3 regions of the Klebsiella planticola genome follow, and region 1 is predicted to be linked to each of the others. Evidence: predicted binding sites of a transcription regulator. Region 1 holds the regulator's gene; each other region holds the start of a gene.

Region 1 (5,626 bases):
GTCCGTATTCGACTCGATAAGCAGCAGGGCAATCTGTGGCCAGCGGGGACAACCGCGACGGTGGTGATTACCGGTAAAGAAGACCGCGATACGACCCAGGTGAACTTCTTCCAGAAACTGGCGATGCGCCTGCGTGAGTTTGGTTAATCGCCATGGGGATCTTCACCATTGCTCCCCGGCACCTTCGCTTCGCCATTAAATTAGCGTGTGCGGTGGTGCTGGCGTTATTCGTCGGCTTCCACTTTCAACTGGAAACCCCGCGCTGGGCGGTGCTGACGGCGGCTATTGTTGCCGCCGGTCCGGCATTCGCCGCCGGGGGAGAACCCTATTCTGGCGCCATCCGCTATCGCGGGATGCTGCGTATCGTCGGGACGTTTATCGGCTGTATTGCCGCGCTGGCGATAATCATTCTGATGATTCGCGCGCCGCTGCTGATGATGCTGGTGTGCTGTCTGTGGGCGGGTTTCTGCACCTGGATCTCCTCGCTGGTTCGCGTCGAAAACTCCTACGCGTGGGGGCTGGCAGGCTATACCGCGCTGATCATTATTATCACCATTCATACCGATCCGATGCTGGCGCCGCAGTTTGCCGTTGAGCGTTGCAGCGAGATTGTGGTGGGGATTGTCAGCGCCATCATGGCGGATCTGCTATTTTCCCCGCGCTCGATTAAGAAAGAGATCGATCTTGAACTGGATAACCTGCTGGTAGAACAGTACCGCCTGATGCAACTTTGTGTGGCGCATGGCGACAGCGAGGTGGTCGACAAAGCATGGGGGGCGCTGGTACGCCGGACTAACGCCCTGGAAGGCATGCGCGGCAACCTGATTATGGAGTCGTCGCGGTGGGCAAAGGTTAACCGCCGCCTGAAGGCCATTAACACCATCTCCCTGACGCTGATTACTCAGGCCTGTGAAACCTATTTAATCCAGAATTCACGCCCGGAAATGGTGACCGATGATTATCGCGAGCTGTTTGCCGAGCCGGTTGAAACCGTGCAGGACGTCCACCGACAGCTGAAGAGAATGCGCCGCTTTCTGACCTGGAAAGGGGAGCACAACACGCCGGTGACGATCTACAGCTGGGTGGGGGCGGCGACGCGCTATCTGCTGTTGAAACGCGGCGTGGTCGGCAATACCAAAATCAGCCGGATTGAAGATGAAGTGCTGCAGGATGAAGTGGTGATCAAAGCAGGGTCCGCCGAGCGTCATCATGCGATGGTCAACTTCTGGCGCACCTCCATCTCCTGCATCCTCGGTACGTTGTTCTGGCTGTGGACCGGCTGGACCTCCGGCAGCGGGGCGATGGTGATGATCGCCGTGGTGACCGCGCTGGCGATGCGCCTACCGAACCCGCGGATGGTGGCGCTCGATTTCCTCTACGGGATGCTGGTAGCCCTGCCGCTGGGGGCGCTGTTTTTCCTCGTGATTATGCCCGCGACGCAGCAAAGCATGCTGTTGCTGTGCATCAGCCTGGCGGTGATGGCATTCTTCATTGGGATTGAAGTCCAGAAGCGCCGGCTGGGATCGATGGGGGCGTTGGCAGGCACCATCAATATCCTGGTGCTGGACAACCCAATGCAGTTTCAGTTCAGCCAGTTTCTCGATAGTGCGCTGGGACAAATCGTCGGCTGTTTCCTGGCGCTGATGGTGATTCTGCTGGTGCGGGATAACTCTCGGGAGCGTACCGGGCGCGTGCTGCTGAATCAGTTTGTTTCGGCGGCGGTCTCATCGCTGACCACCAACACCGCCCGTCGCAAAGAGAACCATCTTCCCGCGCTTTATCAGCAGCTGTTCTTACTGTTGAATAAGTTTCCCGATGACATTGCCCGTTTCCGCCTCGCATTGACGCTGATTATTGCCCATCAACGTTTGCGGGACGCTCCGGTACCGGTCAACGAAGATCTCTCTGCATTCCATCGCCAGCTGCGACGCACCGCGGACCATATGATATCCGCCAGCAACGATGATAAGCGGCGTCGCTATTTCGCCCGTCTGCTTGAAGAGCTGGACGTTTATCAGGAAAAACTGCAGGCCTGGGAGGCATCGCCGCAGGTGACCGAACCGGTCCGGCGGCTGGTGGAGATGTTGCGAAAATACCAGTACGCCTTCACCAATCACTAACTCCCTGAAACCGACGCTGAAGCGTCGGTTTTTTTATCACTATACTTAATCGTCGGGGATATTCGCGTTTCGTTCAGGGAAGCAGGGAAAGAAACCCCGGCGCGTGCAAGTATGGGCAGTATTGGCGGGTGGCAATAGCGCGATGTTGACAGGGTGTGGGCGATGACTATCTATACATTTGATTTTGATGATATAGCCGATCAGCAGGATTTCTATCGTGAGTTTTCACAGAGCTTCTCGCTCAACCGCGAGCAGGTGAACAATCTGGACTCACTGTGGGAAGCCGTAACCGGCGGTCTGCTGCCGCTGCCGCTGGAGATTGAGTTTATTCACTTAAGCGATAAGCAGCGTCGGCGCTTTGGCGCCTTGATATTGCTGTTTGATGAAGCGGAAGAAGAGCTGGAAGGGGAGCTACGGTTTAACGCCAGGCAGGCATAAAAAAGCCCCCGACGGGCGGGGGCAAGTCGTCGGACAAGACGACGAGGGTTTATTTGTACAACTCAGCTGTAGCGTGCCAGCTATCGCCGGTACGGGCTTCAATAATACGGTAGCTGCTGGCGCCTTCTTTTTCGGCTTTAGCCGCCAGTTCATGGCGCATATCCATCGGGGCGCTGCCTACCTGAGAAACAGAGATGGTGCCCATCGACTGCAGGTTTTGAGCTTGTTCCGCGTTGACCTGATGTACGGCGGCACTCGCGCCGAAGGAGAGAACGGAAGCCAGGCCCAGGGATGCGATGATCATTGAACGTTTCATAATCTTTACTCCAACCATTTGTTGCAGCGGCGGGAGGCTTTATATGGGCCTGGGCCGCTGGAAATTATTCGTATTGAGTTCGTAACCGACAATCGTTACGTCTTATTTATAAAGCTCTGCCGTAGCGTGCCAGTGGTCACCGGTACGGGCTTCGATGATGCGATAAGAAGATGCACCTTCTTCCTGAGCTTTTTTGTTCAGCATTTCATGCATATCCATCGGGGAAGAACTCACCGCGCCGACGGAAATGGTACCGATTGACTGACGGCCTTGTGCCTGATCGCTGTTGATAGAGTCAGCGGCGAAAGCGCCAAATGACAGAACAGACAGGATGCTTAGTGCAGCGACAGTTGTTTTGATTTTCATGATGTTCACCTCGTCGAATCTTATTATTGAGGGCTCTTCGTTTCGTGACCCTCATCACAAAATCAAGTATACACTAATCACCAAAAATATTAATACCCTGCTAATGGTTGTATGAGTAAATAATTACAAAGAATTGTCGTTTTTATAACATATAAGAATTAGAAATGTCATTTACTCGCCATTCAGGTCTGATATAGCGATTAAAATCATATAGATAGGATGTTTTGATATTTTGTGCGCTTCCGGCGAGTTCATTCGGTAAAAGTATGTATAGAGGCCGAAAACCACACTAAATGTTAAAGAAATGCAATATTTTTGAAAAGACCCTCTGGTGGGGACCAGAGGGGAGGCTCTCAGAGTTCCTGTTCAAACAGAACGAGAATGGCGTCGTACAGATCTTTGACGGTGAAGCCTCTGGCCGGGGTCGTAAAGATGGTGTCATCCCCGGCAATGCTGCCGAGAATCCCTTCCGCTTTGCCGAGAGAGTCCAGCAGGCGAGCAATCAGCTGCGCTGCGCCCGGGCTGGTATGGATAACCACGACGGCATCGTTATAGTCGATATCCAACACGAGGTTTTTCAGCGGGCTGGAGGTCGTCGGAACGCCAAGCTCGGCAGGCAGGCAATAGACCATCTCCATTTTGGCGTTACGGGTACGAACCGCGCCAAATTTTGTCAACATGCGGGAGACTTTCGATTGGTTGATATTATCGAAACCTTCTTCCTGCAGCGCCTGGACGATTTCACCTTGAGAGCTGAACTTTTCTTCTTTAAGCAGCAGTTTAAACGCTTTAACCAGTTCTTCTTGTTTTGCCGAACTTCGCATAAGTCACCCAAATTATGGTGGTAAAAACAACATCATTATGCATAGTAATGAATTTTTATGCAAATAATCCGCAGGGGGATAAAGTAAATAATGTTATGAAGGGGGCATATTTTAGCAAATAACCCTGCTAAGGAACATGCCTTCATCACAGCGCGTAAATCGCTGTAAAAGTAAACTAAATGTTATGAGAATGATGTTGTTTTGCCGAGTGAGCTGGGTGTATTGTAACCAACAGTCGATCCGGTACTACGTTTTGCTGGATGGTCAGTCTCAGGGATGAAAATGCGAAGCGGATGCATCGCTGCGCACCAGAACGCATTCTTCAACCATACTTATTGTAATTGTTCATCTTGTGAATTAAGGTCCAGGCGACGGAGTAACGAAAGACTATATTAACCATAATAAGGAGTTTAGGATGAAAGTTGCAGTCCTCGGCGCCGCTGGTGGAATCGGCCAGGCGCTTGCCCTACTACTTAAGACCCAACTGCCTTCAGGTTCAGAACTCTCGTTGTACGACATTGCTCCGGTCACGCCGGGCGTGGCGGTTGATCTTAGCCATATCCCTACCGATGTAAAAATCAAAGGTTTCTCCGGTGAAGACGCAACTCCGGCGCTTGTTGGGGCTGATGTGGTGCTGATTTCCGCTGGCGTAGCCCGTAAGCCAGGCATGGATCGCTCCGATTTATTTAACGTTAACGCTGGTATCGTGAAGAACCTGGTACAGCAGATAGCGAAAACCTGCCCGCAAGCCTGCATCGGTATCATTACTAACCCGGTGAACACGACGGTGGCTATTGCGGCAGAAGTGCTGAAAAAAGCGGGCGTGTACGATAAGAACAAACTGTTTGGCGTTACCACGCTGGACATCATCCGTTCAAATACCTTTGTGGCTGAGCTGAAAGGTAAATCCGCATCCGACGTTGAAGTGCCGGTTATTGGCGGCCACTCCGGCGTGACCATCCTGCCGTTATTGTCGCAGATTGCTGGCGTGAGCTTCAGTGAGCAAGAAGTTGCCGATCTGACTAAACGCATCCAGAACGCCGGCACCGAAGTCGTTGAAGCCAAAGCCGGTGGTGGTTCTGCCACGCTTTCTATGGGGCAAGCGGCCGCCCGCTTTGGTCTTTCCTTAGTGCGTGCGATGCAGGGCGAGAAAGGCGTGGTCGAATGCGCTTATGTTGAAGGCGATGGCCAGTACGCGCGTTTCTTCTCACAGCCGTTACTGCTGGGCAAAAACGGCATCGAAGAGCGTCAGTCGTTCGGTAAGCTGAGCGCCTTTGAGCAACAGGCGCTGGAAGGCATGCTCGATACGCTGAAGAAAGATATCGCCCTGGGCGAAGATTTCGTCAATAAATAAAATGGCGATGCGATAAAAAAACCGGAGCCGCGGCTCCGGTTTTTTTATGTCGGTCAGTTGGTCGCCGGATATTCCTGAACGGCGATATGCAGAGTGATTTTTTTGTCATCGCGCATGATAACCACCGGAATTTCGGAGCCTGGGCGGATTTCCGCGACCTGGTCCATGGTTTCGAGGGCGGAAACCGCCGGTTTGTCATTCACCGAAA
Region 2 (5,626 bases), 670 kb from region 1:
CCGGACGCGAGCCGAGCGGCAGTTTACCCAGTTCCTGCTCCGGCGTCGCGGAGCGGAAATAAGGGACAAAGTCTTTATTTTCACGCACGTAGCCGCGGTACATTTCACAGGAAATGTCGGAGAGCTCGGCCATGATGTGACGCCATTCCGGTTTGGGTTCCGGCGGCGGCAGCAGGTTGGCCTCCAGCACGGCGCTGGTGTACAGCGACAGACTGCTGATGGTGACTTCCGGCAGACCGTACTTAAAGCGAATCATCTCGCCTTGTTCCGTCACGCGCAGGCCGCCTTTCAGGCTTCCCGGGGGCTGAGAAAGCAGCGCCGCGTGCGCCGGGGCGCCGCCGCGACCGATGGAACCCCCACGACCGTGGAACAGCGTCAGTTCAATACCGGCTTTTTCGCAGGTCTTGATCAGCGCGTCCTGTGCCTGATACTGCGCCCAGGAGGCGGCCATCACGCCGGCGTCTTTCGCTGAGTCGGAATAGCCAATCATGACCATCTGTTTGCCCTGAATAAAGCCGCGGTACCAGTCGATGTTCAGCAGCTGGGTCATGACGTCATTGGCGTTGTTCAGATCGTCCAGGGTTTCAAACAGCGGCGCAACCGGCAGGGCGAAGCCAATACCGGACTCTTTCAGCAGCAGGTGAACTGCCAGCACGTCGGATGGAGTCTTCGCCATGGAGATCACGTAAGCGGCGATGGATCCGTGCGGCGCTTCGGCGATCACTCGGCAGGTGTCGAGCACTTCGCGGGTTTCATTGCTCGGCTCCCACTGACGTGGCAGCAGCGGGCGTTTGGAGTTCAGTTCGCGGATCAGGAAAGCCTGTTTGTCGGCTTCTGACCAGCTTTCGTAATCGCCGATACCGAGATAACGGGTCATCTCTCCCAGTGCTTCGGTATGGCGGGTGCTTTCCTGACGAATATCGATACGCACGAGCGGTACGCCGAACGATTTCACGCGGCGCAGGGTATCGAGCAGTTCGCCGTTGGCAATAATGCCCATGCCGCAGGACTGCAGCGACTTATAGCAGGCATAAAGTGGTTCCCACAGCTGTTCGTTCTGGGTAATCAGGCCGGCAGGTTTCGGCAGCTTCTGTCCTTTCAGGCGAGCTTCCAGCCAGGCCTGCGTTTCCATCAGCTGGGTACGCAGTTTTTTCATCAGATAACGATACGGTTCCTGCGCGCCTTCCGCGCCGGCCAGCTCCCGCAGTTCGTCGGTACATTCGACCATCGACAGTTCGGAAATCAACAGCTGAATATCTTTCAGGAACAGGTCGGTGGCTTTCCAGCGGCTCAGCAGCAGCACCTGACGGGTGATATCGGCGGTCACATTCGGGTTACCGTCGCGGTCACCGCCCATCCAGGAGGTAAAGCGCACCGGTACAAAGTCAACCGGCAGCTGATAGTTGAGGTTCTCTTCCAGCTGTTCGTTCAGCTCACGCAGGTAGTTTGGTACCCCTTCCCACAGGCTGTTTTCAACTACGGCAAACCCCCATTTCGCTTCATCAACTGGGGTCGGGCGGTACTTACGGATTTCATCCGTATGCCATGACTGGGCGATCAGCTGGCGCAGACGGCGCATCAGCTGATGGTGTTCGTAATCCGCGATATCTTTATTATCAAGCTGCTTCAGGCAGTTGTTCACTTCCACCATTTTGTGGATCAGCGTACGGCGGGTGATCTCGGTGGGGTGAGCGGTTAATACCAGCTCCAGAGACAGGGACTCCACCGCTTTTTTAATGGTATCTTCGTTGAGATGGGGTTGGTCTTTGAGTTTTCTCAGGGTGCGGGCAATCACTTCCGGATTGCTGGCCGCTTCGCCGTTTGGCGAAATACTGTGGTACTGCTCCGCCGTATTCGCCAGGTTCAGGAACTGGCTGAAGGCGCGAGCGACCGGCAGCAGCTCGTCGTTGGACAAGTTTTGCAGCGTGGTGAGCAATTCCTGGCGATTGGCTTCATTGCCGGCGCGAGAAGACTTGGACAATTTACGGATAGTTTCGACACGATCAAGAATGTTCTCTCCCAGTGCATCCTTGATGGTATCGCCTAGCACCTTACCGAGCATACTGACATTACTACGCAAAGCGGAATATTGTTCGTTCATGTTACCCCAGACACCCCATCTCATTTTATTTTGTTATACCCGGCACTCTGCAACGTTGAGCGGCGGATAAGCAGCCGTCTTTTATAAAGCCACGTAAAAACCCCCACGTCAATTGTTGCGAAATCGCTTCAGCAAACGAATAAATGGCGGCAATTTGCGAAATTTAACTCAGACGTCGCTTGATAAGCGTTGCTTATGGAAATGTGACCAGAATCACCGTCCCGCCCCAGGAAAAGAGGCGGGATCCGCAGGCTTTAGTGCCAGCAGAAATGGTGGACAACCTGCGTAATCAGCTCACGGGTCGGCTTGATAAAGCGGGTTTCCAGATATTCATCCGGCTGGTGGGCCTGGTTAATGGAGCCAGGACCTAAAACCAGCGTCGGGCAGAGCGTCTGGATAAACGGCGCTTCGGTGCAGTAGTTCACGACTTCAGTTTGTGCGCCGAGGAGCTTTTCAACAACCTGAACCAGCCGGTGGTCCGGCGGGCATTCGTAGCCCGGAATCGGCGGATGCAGCTCGGAGACGGTCAGGCGACCCGGCCAGCGCTCGCTAACCGGTGCCAGCGCTTCATCCAGCAGTCCGTTGAGATCGTTGAGCGTCATGCCCGGAAGTGGGCGAATATCCATATGCAGCTCGCAGCAGGCGCAGATGCGGTTTGAGGCGTCGCCGCCATGGATAGCCCCGAGGTTGAGCGTCGGATACGGTACGGTGAAGGCATCGTAGTGATAGCGCTCTTTCAGCGAGTCGCGCAGCTGCATGATGCGACCAATGGCATCGTGCATCAGCTCAATGGCGTTGACGCCGCGCGCCGGATCGCTGGAGTGGCCGGACTGCCCCTGGATACGGATGGCGTTGGACATATGGCCTTTGTGCGCGCGTACCGGCTGCAGAGAGGTGGGTTCACCGATGATGGCGCAATCCGGGCGCAACAGGGTCGTTTCGGCAAAGTAACGGGCGCCGGCCATGCTGGTCTCTTCATCGGCGGTAGCCAGGATGTAGAGCGGTTTTTTCAGCTGACTGACATCGACATCGCGCAGGGCATCAAGAATAAAGGCAAAAAAGCCTTTCATGTCGGCGGTGCCGAGGCCGTACAGCTTGTTTTCGTGCTCGGTGAGGGTGAAAGGATCGCGGGTCCAGCGGCCGTCATCAAAAGGAACGGTATCCGTATGTCCGGCGAGGAGCAGGCCGCCAGCGCCGTGGCCGGTGCTGGCCAGCATATTGAATTTGTTGCGCGTATCCGGCACCGGCTGCACTTCGACATTGAAGCCAATTTCGCGGAACCAGCCGGCGAGTAAATTGATTAAAGTCTCATTACTTTGATCCAGCGCCTCTTCGGTTGCGCTGATAGAAGGTGTGGCGATCAATGCGCGGTAAATCTCGATAAAGGGTGGTAAATTGTTTTTCATTGTTGACACACCTCGGGTCATGATAGTATCAATATTCATGCAGTATTAGTGAATAAAAATACATTATCGTTGAGCGTAAGAAAACCCATAAAGTGTAGGGAAAGTGCTTACGGCTTAACAGGGTGAGGAAGAGAAATGCTTCCTGGACAAATATGACGTAAGAAGGTGAAGAGCCCCGATGTTGAAGACGCTGATTGTGGGTGCCAGCGGTTATGCCGGCGCAGAGCTAGTGACCTATGTAAATCGCCATCCTCATATGACCATAACCGCTTTGACGGTCTCCGCGCAAAGTAATGATGCAGGGAAATTCATTTCCGATTTGCATCCGCAGCTGAAAGGCATTGTGGATTTACCGCTGCAGCCGATGTCAGATATCAGCGAATTTAGCGCCGGGGTGGATGTCGTCTTCCTCGCTACCGCCCATGAAGTGAGCCACGATCTGGCGCCGCAGTTCCTTGCCGCAGGCTGCGTGGTATTCGACTTATCCGGCGCCTTCCGCGTAAACGACGCTGCGTTCTACGAAAAATATTACGGCTTTACTCATCAGCATCCGGCCCTGCTTGAGCAGGCGGTGTATGGCCTGGCAGAGTGGAGCGTCGACAAACTGAAAGAGGCGAATCTGGTCGCCGTACCGGGCTGCTATCCGACGGCGGCTCAGCTGTCGCTGAAGCCACTGATCGATGCGGACCTGCTGGATCTTAGCCAGTGGCCGGTGATCAACGCGACCAGCGGCGTCAGCGGTGCGGGTCGTAAAGCGGCCATCGGCAATAGCTTCTGTGAAGTCAGCCTGCAGCCGTATGGTGTGTTCAACCATCGCCATCACCCGGAAATCTCGACCCATCTTGGCGCAGAGGTGATTTTTACGCCTCATCTCGGCAACTTTAAACGTGGGATTCTGGAAACCATTACCTGCCGCCTGAAGCCAGGCGTCAGCAAAGAGCAGGTTGCCGGAGTGTTCCAGCAGGCGTATGCCGATAAGCCATTGGTACGTTTATACGATAAAGGCGTGCCCGCATTGAAAAACGTCGTAGGTCTGCCATTCTGTGATATCGGTTTTGCGGTTCAGGACCAGCATATTATCGTGGTGGCGGCGGAAGATAACCTGCTGAAAGGCGCGGCGGCGCAGGCAGTCCAGTGCGCGAATATTCGTTTCGGCTTCGCTGAAACGCAGTCTCTTATTTAAGGTGTGATGATGAACCCATTAATTATCAAACTCGGCGGCGTTTTACTCGACAGCGAAGAAGCGCTGGAGCGTCTGTTTACCGCGCTGGTCAATTATCGTGAAACGCATCATCGCCCGCTGGTTATTGTGCACGGCGGCGGCTGTGTGGTGGATGAGCTGATGAAGCAACTCAACCTGCCGGTGAACAAGAAAAACGGTCTGCGGGTGACGCCTGCGGATCAGATCGACATTATTACCGGTGCGCTGGCGGGAACTGCGAATAAGACGCTGCTGGCATGGGCGAAGAAACACCATATTGCGTCCGTTGGCCTGTTCCTTGGCGATGGTGACAGCGTGAAGGTCACTCAGCTTGATGAAGAGCTGGGCCACGTTGGCCTGGCGCAGCCGGGATCGCCAGCGCTGATTAACACGCTGCTGGCGGGCGGCTACCTGCCGGTGGTCAGTTCGATCGGCGTGACCGATGAAGGGCAACTGATGAACGTGAACGCTGACCAGGCGGCCACTGCGCTGGCGGCGACCCTTGGCGCGGATCTGATTCTGCTTTCCGATGTCAGCGGTATTCTTGATGGTAAAGGCCAGCGCATCGCGGAAATGACCGCGGCGAAGGCGGAGCAGCTGATCGAACAAGGCATTATCACTGATGGCATGATCGTCAAGGTGAATGCCGCGCTGGATGCGGCGCGGACGCTGGGCCGTCCGGTGGATATCGCCTCCTGGCGCCACGCGGAACAGCTGCCGGCATTGTTTAATGGCACGCCTATCGGCACGCGTATTCTGGCTTAATATTTCATGCCCGGCGGCGTATTGTTTGCCGGGCCTACAAGACTGTAGGTCGGGTTAGCGAAGCGTCACCCGGCAGAACTAAACGAATTTAAGGAAATGGTTATGGCACTTTGGGGCGGGCGTTTTACTCAGGCAGCAGATCAGCGGTTCAAG
Region 3 (5,626 bases), 490 kb from region 1:
GGATGGAGGCTTGCCGCCAGTTTCAGTAGGCTCCAGGAGAGGAGCCAGGTCAGGCCAACCACCGTCAGCCACATCAGCGCGCCGCCAACGCGCAGCGCACGGTCGCTATGGCAATACCGGCGTACGATACGTTGAGTCAAGGTGATGAGATTGCCGATCCAGCGTACCGGATGCGGCCAGCGCGGCGGGTCGCCGATGAAAAAATCGAGAATCCAGGCCACGCACCAGGCAAGTAACGTCATTGCCCGGGCCTCGTTGCCGCCCGCCAGCGGGCGGCAATGGATGAATGGAGTCGTACCGCCATACCCTGTTCCTGTTCAGGGTGGTCGGGGTGTAAAGGTGCGCCTGACGCCGTCTTGCGACGGCACGCATCTGAGCAACCCACTTCCCACCGAAGTTGTTGGTAATGACCGACAGGCAGGTTTTCTGGCTTAGCGTCATCCTCGCCCGCCCTTCCCGGATTCGCGGCCGGTGGTATTTACGGGGTCGTCAGCATCACAGCAGCGGGGGCTGCGGAGGCGTTTCACCCCCTTCCCTTGCACCTGTTGGTTATCCTGCGGCTGCATCCGGACGCTCGTCAGACCGGGTATCTGAAGCAACAGGCGGCCTATTATGCCATACGGAGAAGCCGGTCGCTTGCAGTCAGAGGGGAGCGGCAAGGATAGCGCAGAGCGCCGTAAGCAGCAGTTGATTCTCCTCAGGGCTGCGAATCGCTACGCGGTAATAACCGTTTCCCAGTCCCGGATAGTTAGCGCAGCTGCGAATCAAGATATGCTGCTGCAGCAACGCCTGCTGCAGATCGAGCTCCGGGAGATGGCAACGTAAAAAGAGATAGTTCGCCCGCCCCGGATAGACGCTCAGGCCGGGAAGCTGACGGAGGGCCTGATAGAACCGGCTACCCTCCTGCGCCAGCCATCGCCAGGTGGCCTGCTGATAGGCGCGATCCTTGAGCGCTATTTCCCCCGCCAGAGCGGCAAACGCGTTGATCGACCACGGCATTTGTTTCTCGCGCAGTCGGGCCACCGCTCGTTCATCGCTGTTAACCAGGTAGCCCAGACGCAGGCCGGGAATGGCGTAAAATTTGGTCAGCGAGCGGAGCACCCAGATATGCGGACTGTTTTGCAGAAAGGGGATAAATCCCGGCTGGTCAGGAATGAAATCGATAAACGCTTCATCAAGAATCAGCGCGATACCGGCGTCCCGGCAGCGGGCGGCAATCGCCTCAAGCAGCGGGCGCTCCGGCAGCAGGCCGGTCGGATTATTGGGCGTACAGAGGAACAAACAGTCCAGCTCTGGCGTCAGCGCCTCGAGAATCGCGTCGGTCAACTGCCAGCCATCCTCTTCACGCAGCGCGAACTCGAGGATAGTGCAATCGACCGTCTGCAGCGCGCGGCGATATTCTGCAAAACCGGGTTTCACCACCATCGCCGTGCGCGGCTTTAGCCCGTGAACGAGCGTAAAAATGGATTCGGTTTCGCCATTGCCTGCCAGGATCCACGATGCGGAAATACGGTGGTGTTCCGCCAGCGCAAGGTGCAACTGCGGGTATTCAACGTCAGGGTAGCGCTCCGCCAGGGCCAGATTATCGATAAGCGCGCGTCTGACGCTTTCCGGCATGCCAAGAGGATTAATATTGGCGCTGAAATCCCGAAGCTGGTGCGCCTCAATGCCCAGCAGCGCAGCGGCTTCCCGGGTATTACCGCCGTGCGCGCTCTTCAGTAGCGCCATCTCCCGCTCCCGTATTATCCGCGCCTTGCCAGCGTGGCGCCATCGGCGAAGTAGGCTTTAATCCCCGCCAGAATCGACTCAGCCACCTGCTGCTGGAAGGTCGCCGTTTTCAGCTTACGCTCTTCTTCTACGTTACTGATAAACGCCGTCTCCACCAGGATCGACGGAATATCCGGCGCCTTCAGCACCGCAAAGCCCGCCTGCTCCACCTGATTTTTATGCAGATTATTGATTCTGCCCATTTTTTGCAGCACCGCTTTACCAAACTTCAGGCTGTCGGCGATGGTCAGCGACTGCACCATATCGAACATCGTATGGTCGACATAGCGATCGCCGCTCTTGCTGACGCCCCCGATCAGGTCAGAGGCGTTCTGGGTCTGCGCGAGGAATTTTGCGGCGGTACTGGTGGCGCCTTTGGTCGACAGGGCAAATACCGATGAGCCTCGCGGCTGTCGGCTGGTGAAGGCATCGGCGTGAATCGACACGAACAGATCGGCGCGCTGCTTTTGCGCTTTGGCCACGCGAACCTTCAGCGGAATGAAGACATCTTCATTGCGGGTCATGTAGGCCCGCATGTTGCCCTCTTTTTCGATGAGCGCCCGTAGCCGCCGGGCAATCTGCAGCACCACATCTTTCTCACGGGTATGGTATTTGCCGATCGCGCCGGAGTCTTCACCGCCGTGGCCCGGATCGAGCATGATCACAATAGGTCGGTCGCGCCCGGCTTTACCCGGCTTCGGCCCGCTTTCTGCAGGAGGGACCTGACGTTCGAGATCGCCCTTGTTGTAATCTTCCAGTAACGCCAGCAGCGGATCCTGAACATCGGTGGCGGTCGAAGGATAGAGATCCATCACCAGACGTTCCTTAAAGCCGGCCACCGGCGCCAGGGCAAAGAGCTGCGGTTTGATGTTCTGCTTGAGTTCAAAGACCATGCGCACGGTTTGCGGATCAAACTGGCCGACGCGCGCGGACTTAATATAAGGGTCATCATCGCGAATACTCGCCCCCATGCCTTTTAGCACGGAGTTAAGATTGACGCCTTCCAGATCGACCACCAGCCGTTCCGGATTGCTCAACGCAAACTGCCGATATTTCAGCACATGACTGGATTCTACCGTAACGCGCGTATAGGTTGACGACGGCCAGACGCGTACGGCGACGACCTGCGCGGCGGCCGCTAAACCCAGCGGGCTGACGCTCATTAACCACATTGCGCCCGCCCCCTGTAAAAAACGACGACGGCTTAATCCTGACTTGTATCCCGGCATGCCACTCCCAAGCAATAAAACGTATTGGTACTCAAAACAGACAGATTGACCGGAAACTTTAACGAAAGCTGCATAACCTGTCATCAATAAAAGGGTAAACAATCTTAGGCAGCGCGCATTTGATCACAGATTTTTATCAGTTTCGTCGCAAATTTAGACTTGCGTTTAACCACGAAACAGAATAAAAATACACTAATTACGAATAATCATGCATTGAGGGTTGAGTCATGGTGAAGGAGCGTCGCACCGAACTGGTAGAAGGATTCCGCCATTCTGTCCCCTATATTAACGCTCATCGGGGAAAAACGTTTGTCATCATGCTCGGCGGCGAAGCAATCGAGCATGAGAATTTCTCCAGTATTGTCAATGACATTGGCCTTTTACATAGCCTGGGCATCCGCCTGGTGGTGGTCTATGGCGCGCGCCCGCAGATTGATGCCAATCTGGCAGAGCATCACCACGAACCGGTTTACCATAAACAGACCCGCGTCACCGACGCCAAAACCCTCGAGCTGGTGAAACAGGCTGCGGGCATGCTGCAGCTGGAAATTACCGCGCGTCTGTCAATGAGCCTGAATAACACCCCGCTGCAGGGCGCCCATATCAACGTGGTGAGCGGCAACTTTATTATCGCTCAGCCGCTGGGCGTCGACGACGGCGTGGATTATTGCCATAGCGGACGCATCCGCCGTATCGATGAAGAGGCGATCCATCGCCAGCTGGATAACGGCGCTATCGTGCTGATGGGTCCGGTTGCCGTTTCCGTCACCGGCGAAAGCTTCAATCTGACCTCGGAAGAGATTGCCACCCAGCTGGCCGTGAAGCTGAAGGCGGAAAAGATGATCGGCTTCTGCTCTTCGCAAGGGGTTTACAACCAGGATGGGGTGATTGTTTCCGAACTGTTCCCCAACGAAGCTCAGGCGCGCGTGGAAGAGCTGGAGGCGGAAGAGGATTACAACTCCGGCACGGTGCGTTTTCTGCGCGGTGCCGTCAAGGCCTGCCGCAGCGGCGTGCGTCGTTGCCACCTGATCAGCTATCAGGAAGACGGGGCGCTGCTGCAGGAGCTGTTCTCTCGCGACGGTATCGGCACCCAGATCGTCATGGAAAGCGCCGAGCAGATTCGCCGCGCCACCATTAACGATATCGGCGGTATTCTTGAGCTGATTAGCCCACTGGAGCAACAGGGCATTCTGGTGCGCCGCTCCCGCGAACAGCTGGAGATGGAAATCGATAAATTCACGATTATTCAGCGCGATAACACCACGATTGCCTGCGCCGCGCTCTATCCGTTCCCGGAAGAGAAAATCGGCGAAATGGCCTGCGTCGCGGTGCATCCGGACTATCGCAGCTCATCGCGCGGTGAAGTGCTGCTGAACCGCATCGCCACCCAGGCGAAGCAGATGGGATTGAGCAAATTGTTTGTCCTGACCACCCGCAGTATTCACTGGTTCCAGGAGCGCGGCTTTACGCCGGTCGATATCGATCTGCTGCCGGAAAGTAAGAAAGAGATGTACAACTACCAACGTCGTTCCAAAGTGATGATGGCCGACCTCGGCTGATGTCACCGCCCCGGATAACGGCGTAAACGCCTTATCCGGGCGCCCCTCCTCTGCCCCTCTGAGTCAGCGCATCCCACATGTAGCCCGGCTAAGCACAGCGCCAGCCGGGGAAAACGCTGACGCTTGAGTCAGCAATCCCCGGCGGGCAGAGGAAGGTTGAGATTACGCGCCGCTGGCGAAGATGTCCGCCAGCCCGCTGCGCCGCTCGGTACGGGCGACAATGGACTGGGTTAGCACCTGTTCATCGGCATAAATCGATAGCCGCTGTTTTGCCCGCGTGATCGCGGTATAGACCAGCTCGCGGGTGACCAGCGGTACGATTTTGGCGGGCAGAATCAACGCCGCATGGTCAAACTCTGACCCCTGCGATTTATGCACCGTCATCGCCCAGGCGGTGTCGTGCTCCGGCAAACGACTCGGCTGCACCGATTTAATGCTGCCATCCGGCATCGGGAACCAGACGCGCAGCCCCTCTCCTCGCTCCAGTGCAATACCGATATCGCCGTTAAACAGCCCCAGCGCGCTGTCGTTGCGCGAAATCATCACCGGACGCCCTTCATACCAGCGGGAATGCCTCGGCAGCGTTATCGCCCGCCGACGGTTAAGCATCTGCTCCAGCTGTTCATTCACCCCGCTGACGCCGTATGGGCCGTCGCGCAGGGCGCACAGTAGCTGAAATTCACCAAAGGCGGCGATCAGGGCCTCCGGCTCGGCCCGCTCGCGCAGTAGCTGCAAATAGCGACCGTACCCCGCCTGCGACTGCTCTAGCATGGCTTCATATTCTTCAGTCGTACTCAGCGGATGCAGCACAATATCCTCGAAGGCCTGGCGCAACGTCGCTCTGACGCCGTGGCGATCGCCGTTGTTCACGGCGCGAGCCAGGCTACCGATGCCGGAATGACTGCCAAAACGATAGCTTTTTTGCAGCAGGCACAGGCTGTCGCGCAGCGCGCCGGCAACATCACTTTCGCCCGCCGGTACCGGGTGGCCGGTCAACCTCTCCAGCTGCGCAGCTCGTCCGGCGGTATAGCCGGCATTGACCCAGGCACAAATATCCCCGAGTACCGCTCC

Evidence for each region. The regulator ArgR, encoded in region 1, controls arginine synthesis, uptake and breakdown. The targets are predictions, from matches to a motif close to ANTGAATAAAAATACANT.
Region 2: the regulator ArgR is predicted to act here: its motif matches at 3,555-3,572, upstream of argC (N-acetyl-gamma-glutamyl-phosphate reductase).
Region 3: the regulator ArgR is predicted to act here: its motif matches at 3,173-3,190, upstream of argA (amino-acid N-acetyltransferase).

The regions. Positions count from the first base shown of each region.
Region 1 is NZ_CP026047.1:1,196,533-1,202,158, reverse strand. Features, by position in the region: gene aaeA (p-hydroxybenzoic acid efflux pump subunit AaeA) at 1-147, shown strand, start outside; gene aaeB (p-hydroxybenzoic acid efflux pump subunit AaeB) at 153-2,120, shown strand; gene MC50_RS05790 (barstar family protein) at 2,283-2,558, shown strand; gene yhcN-B (DUF1471 family stress response protein YhcN-B) at 2,608-2,874, opposite strand; gene yhcN (peroxide/acid stress response protein YhcN) at 2,977-3,240, opposite strand; gene argR (transcriptional regulator ArgR) at 3,594-4,064, opposite strand; gene mdh (malate dehydrogenase) at 4,480-5,418, shown strand; gene degS (outer membrane-stress sensor serine endopeptidase DegS) at 5,472-5,626, opposite strand, start outside.
Region 2 is NZ_CP026047.1:1,871,004-1,876,629, forward strand. Features, by position in the region: gene ppc (phosphoenolpyruvate carboxylase) at 1-2,101, opposite strand, end outside; gene argE (acetylornithine deacetylase) at 2,356-3,507, opposite strand; gene argC (N-acetyl-gamma-glutamyl-phosphate reductase) at 3,686-4,690, shown strand; gene argB (acetylglutamate kinase) at 4,697-5,473, shown strand; gene argH (argininosuccinate lyase) at 5,576-5,626, shown strand, end outside.
Region 3 is NZ_CP026047.1:702,912-708,537, forward strand. Features, by position in the region: gene cbiB (adenosylcobinamide-phosphate synthase CbiB) at 1-242, opposite strand, end outside; cobalamin riboswitch at 400-561, opposite strand; gene cobD (threonine-phosphate decarboxylase CobD) at 643-1,728, opposite strand; gene amiC (N-acetylmuramoyl-L-alanine amidase AmiC) at 1,743-2,996, opposite strand; gene argA (amino-acid N-acetyltransferase) at 3,224-4,555, shown strand; gene recD (exodeoxyribonuclease V subunit alpha) at 4,718-5,626, opposite strand, start outside.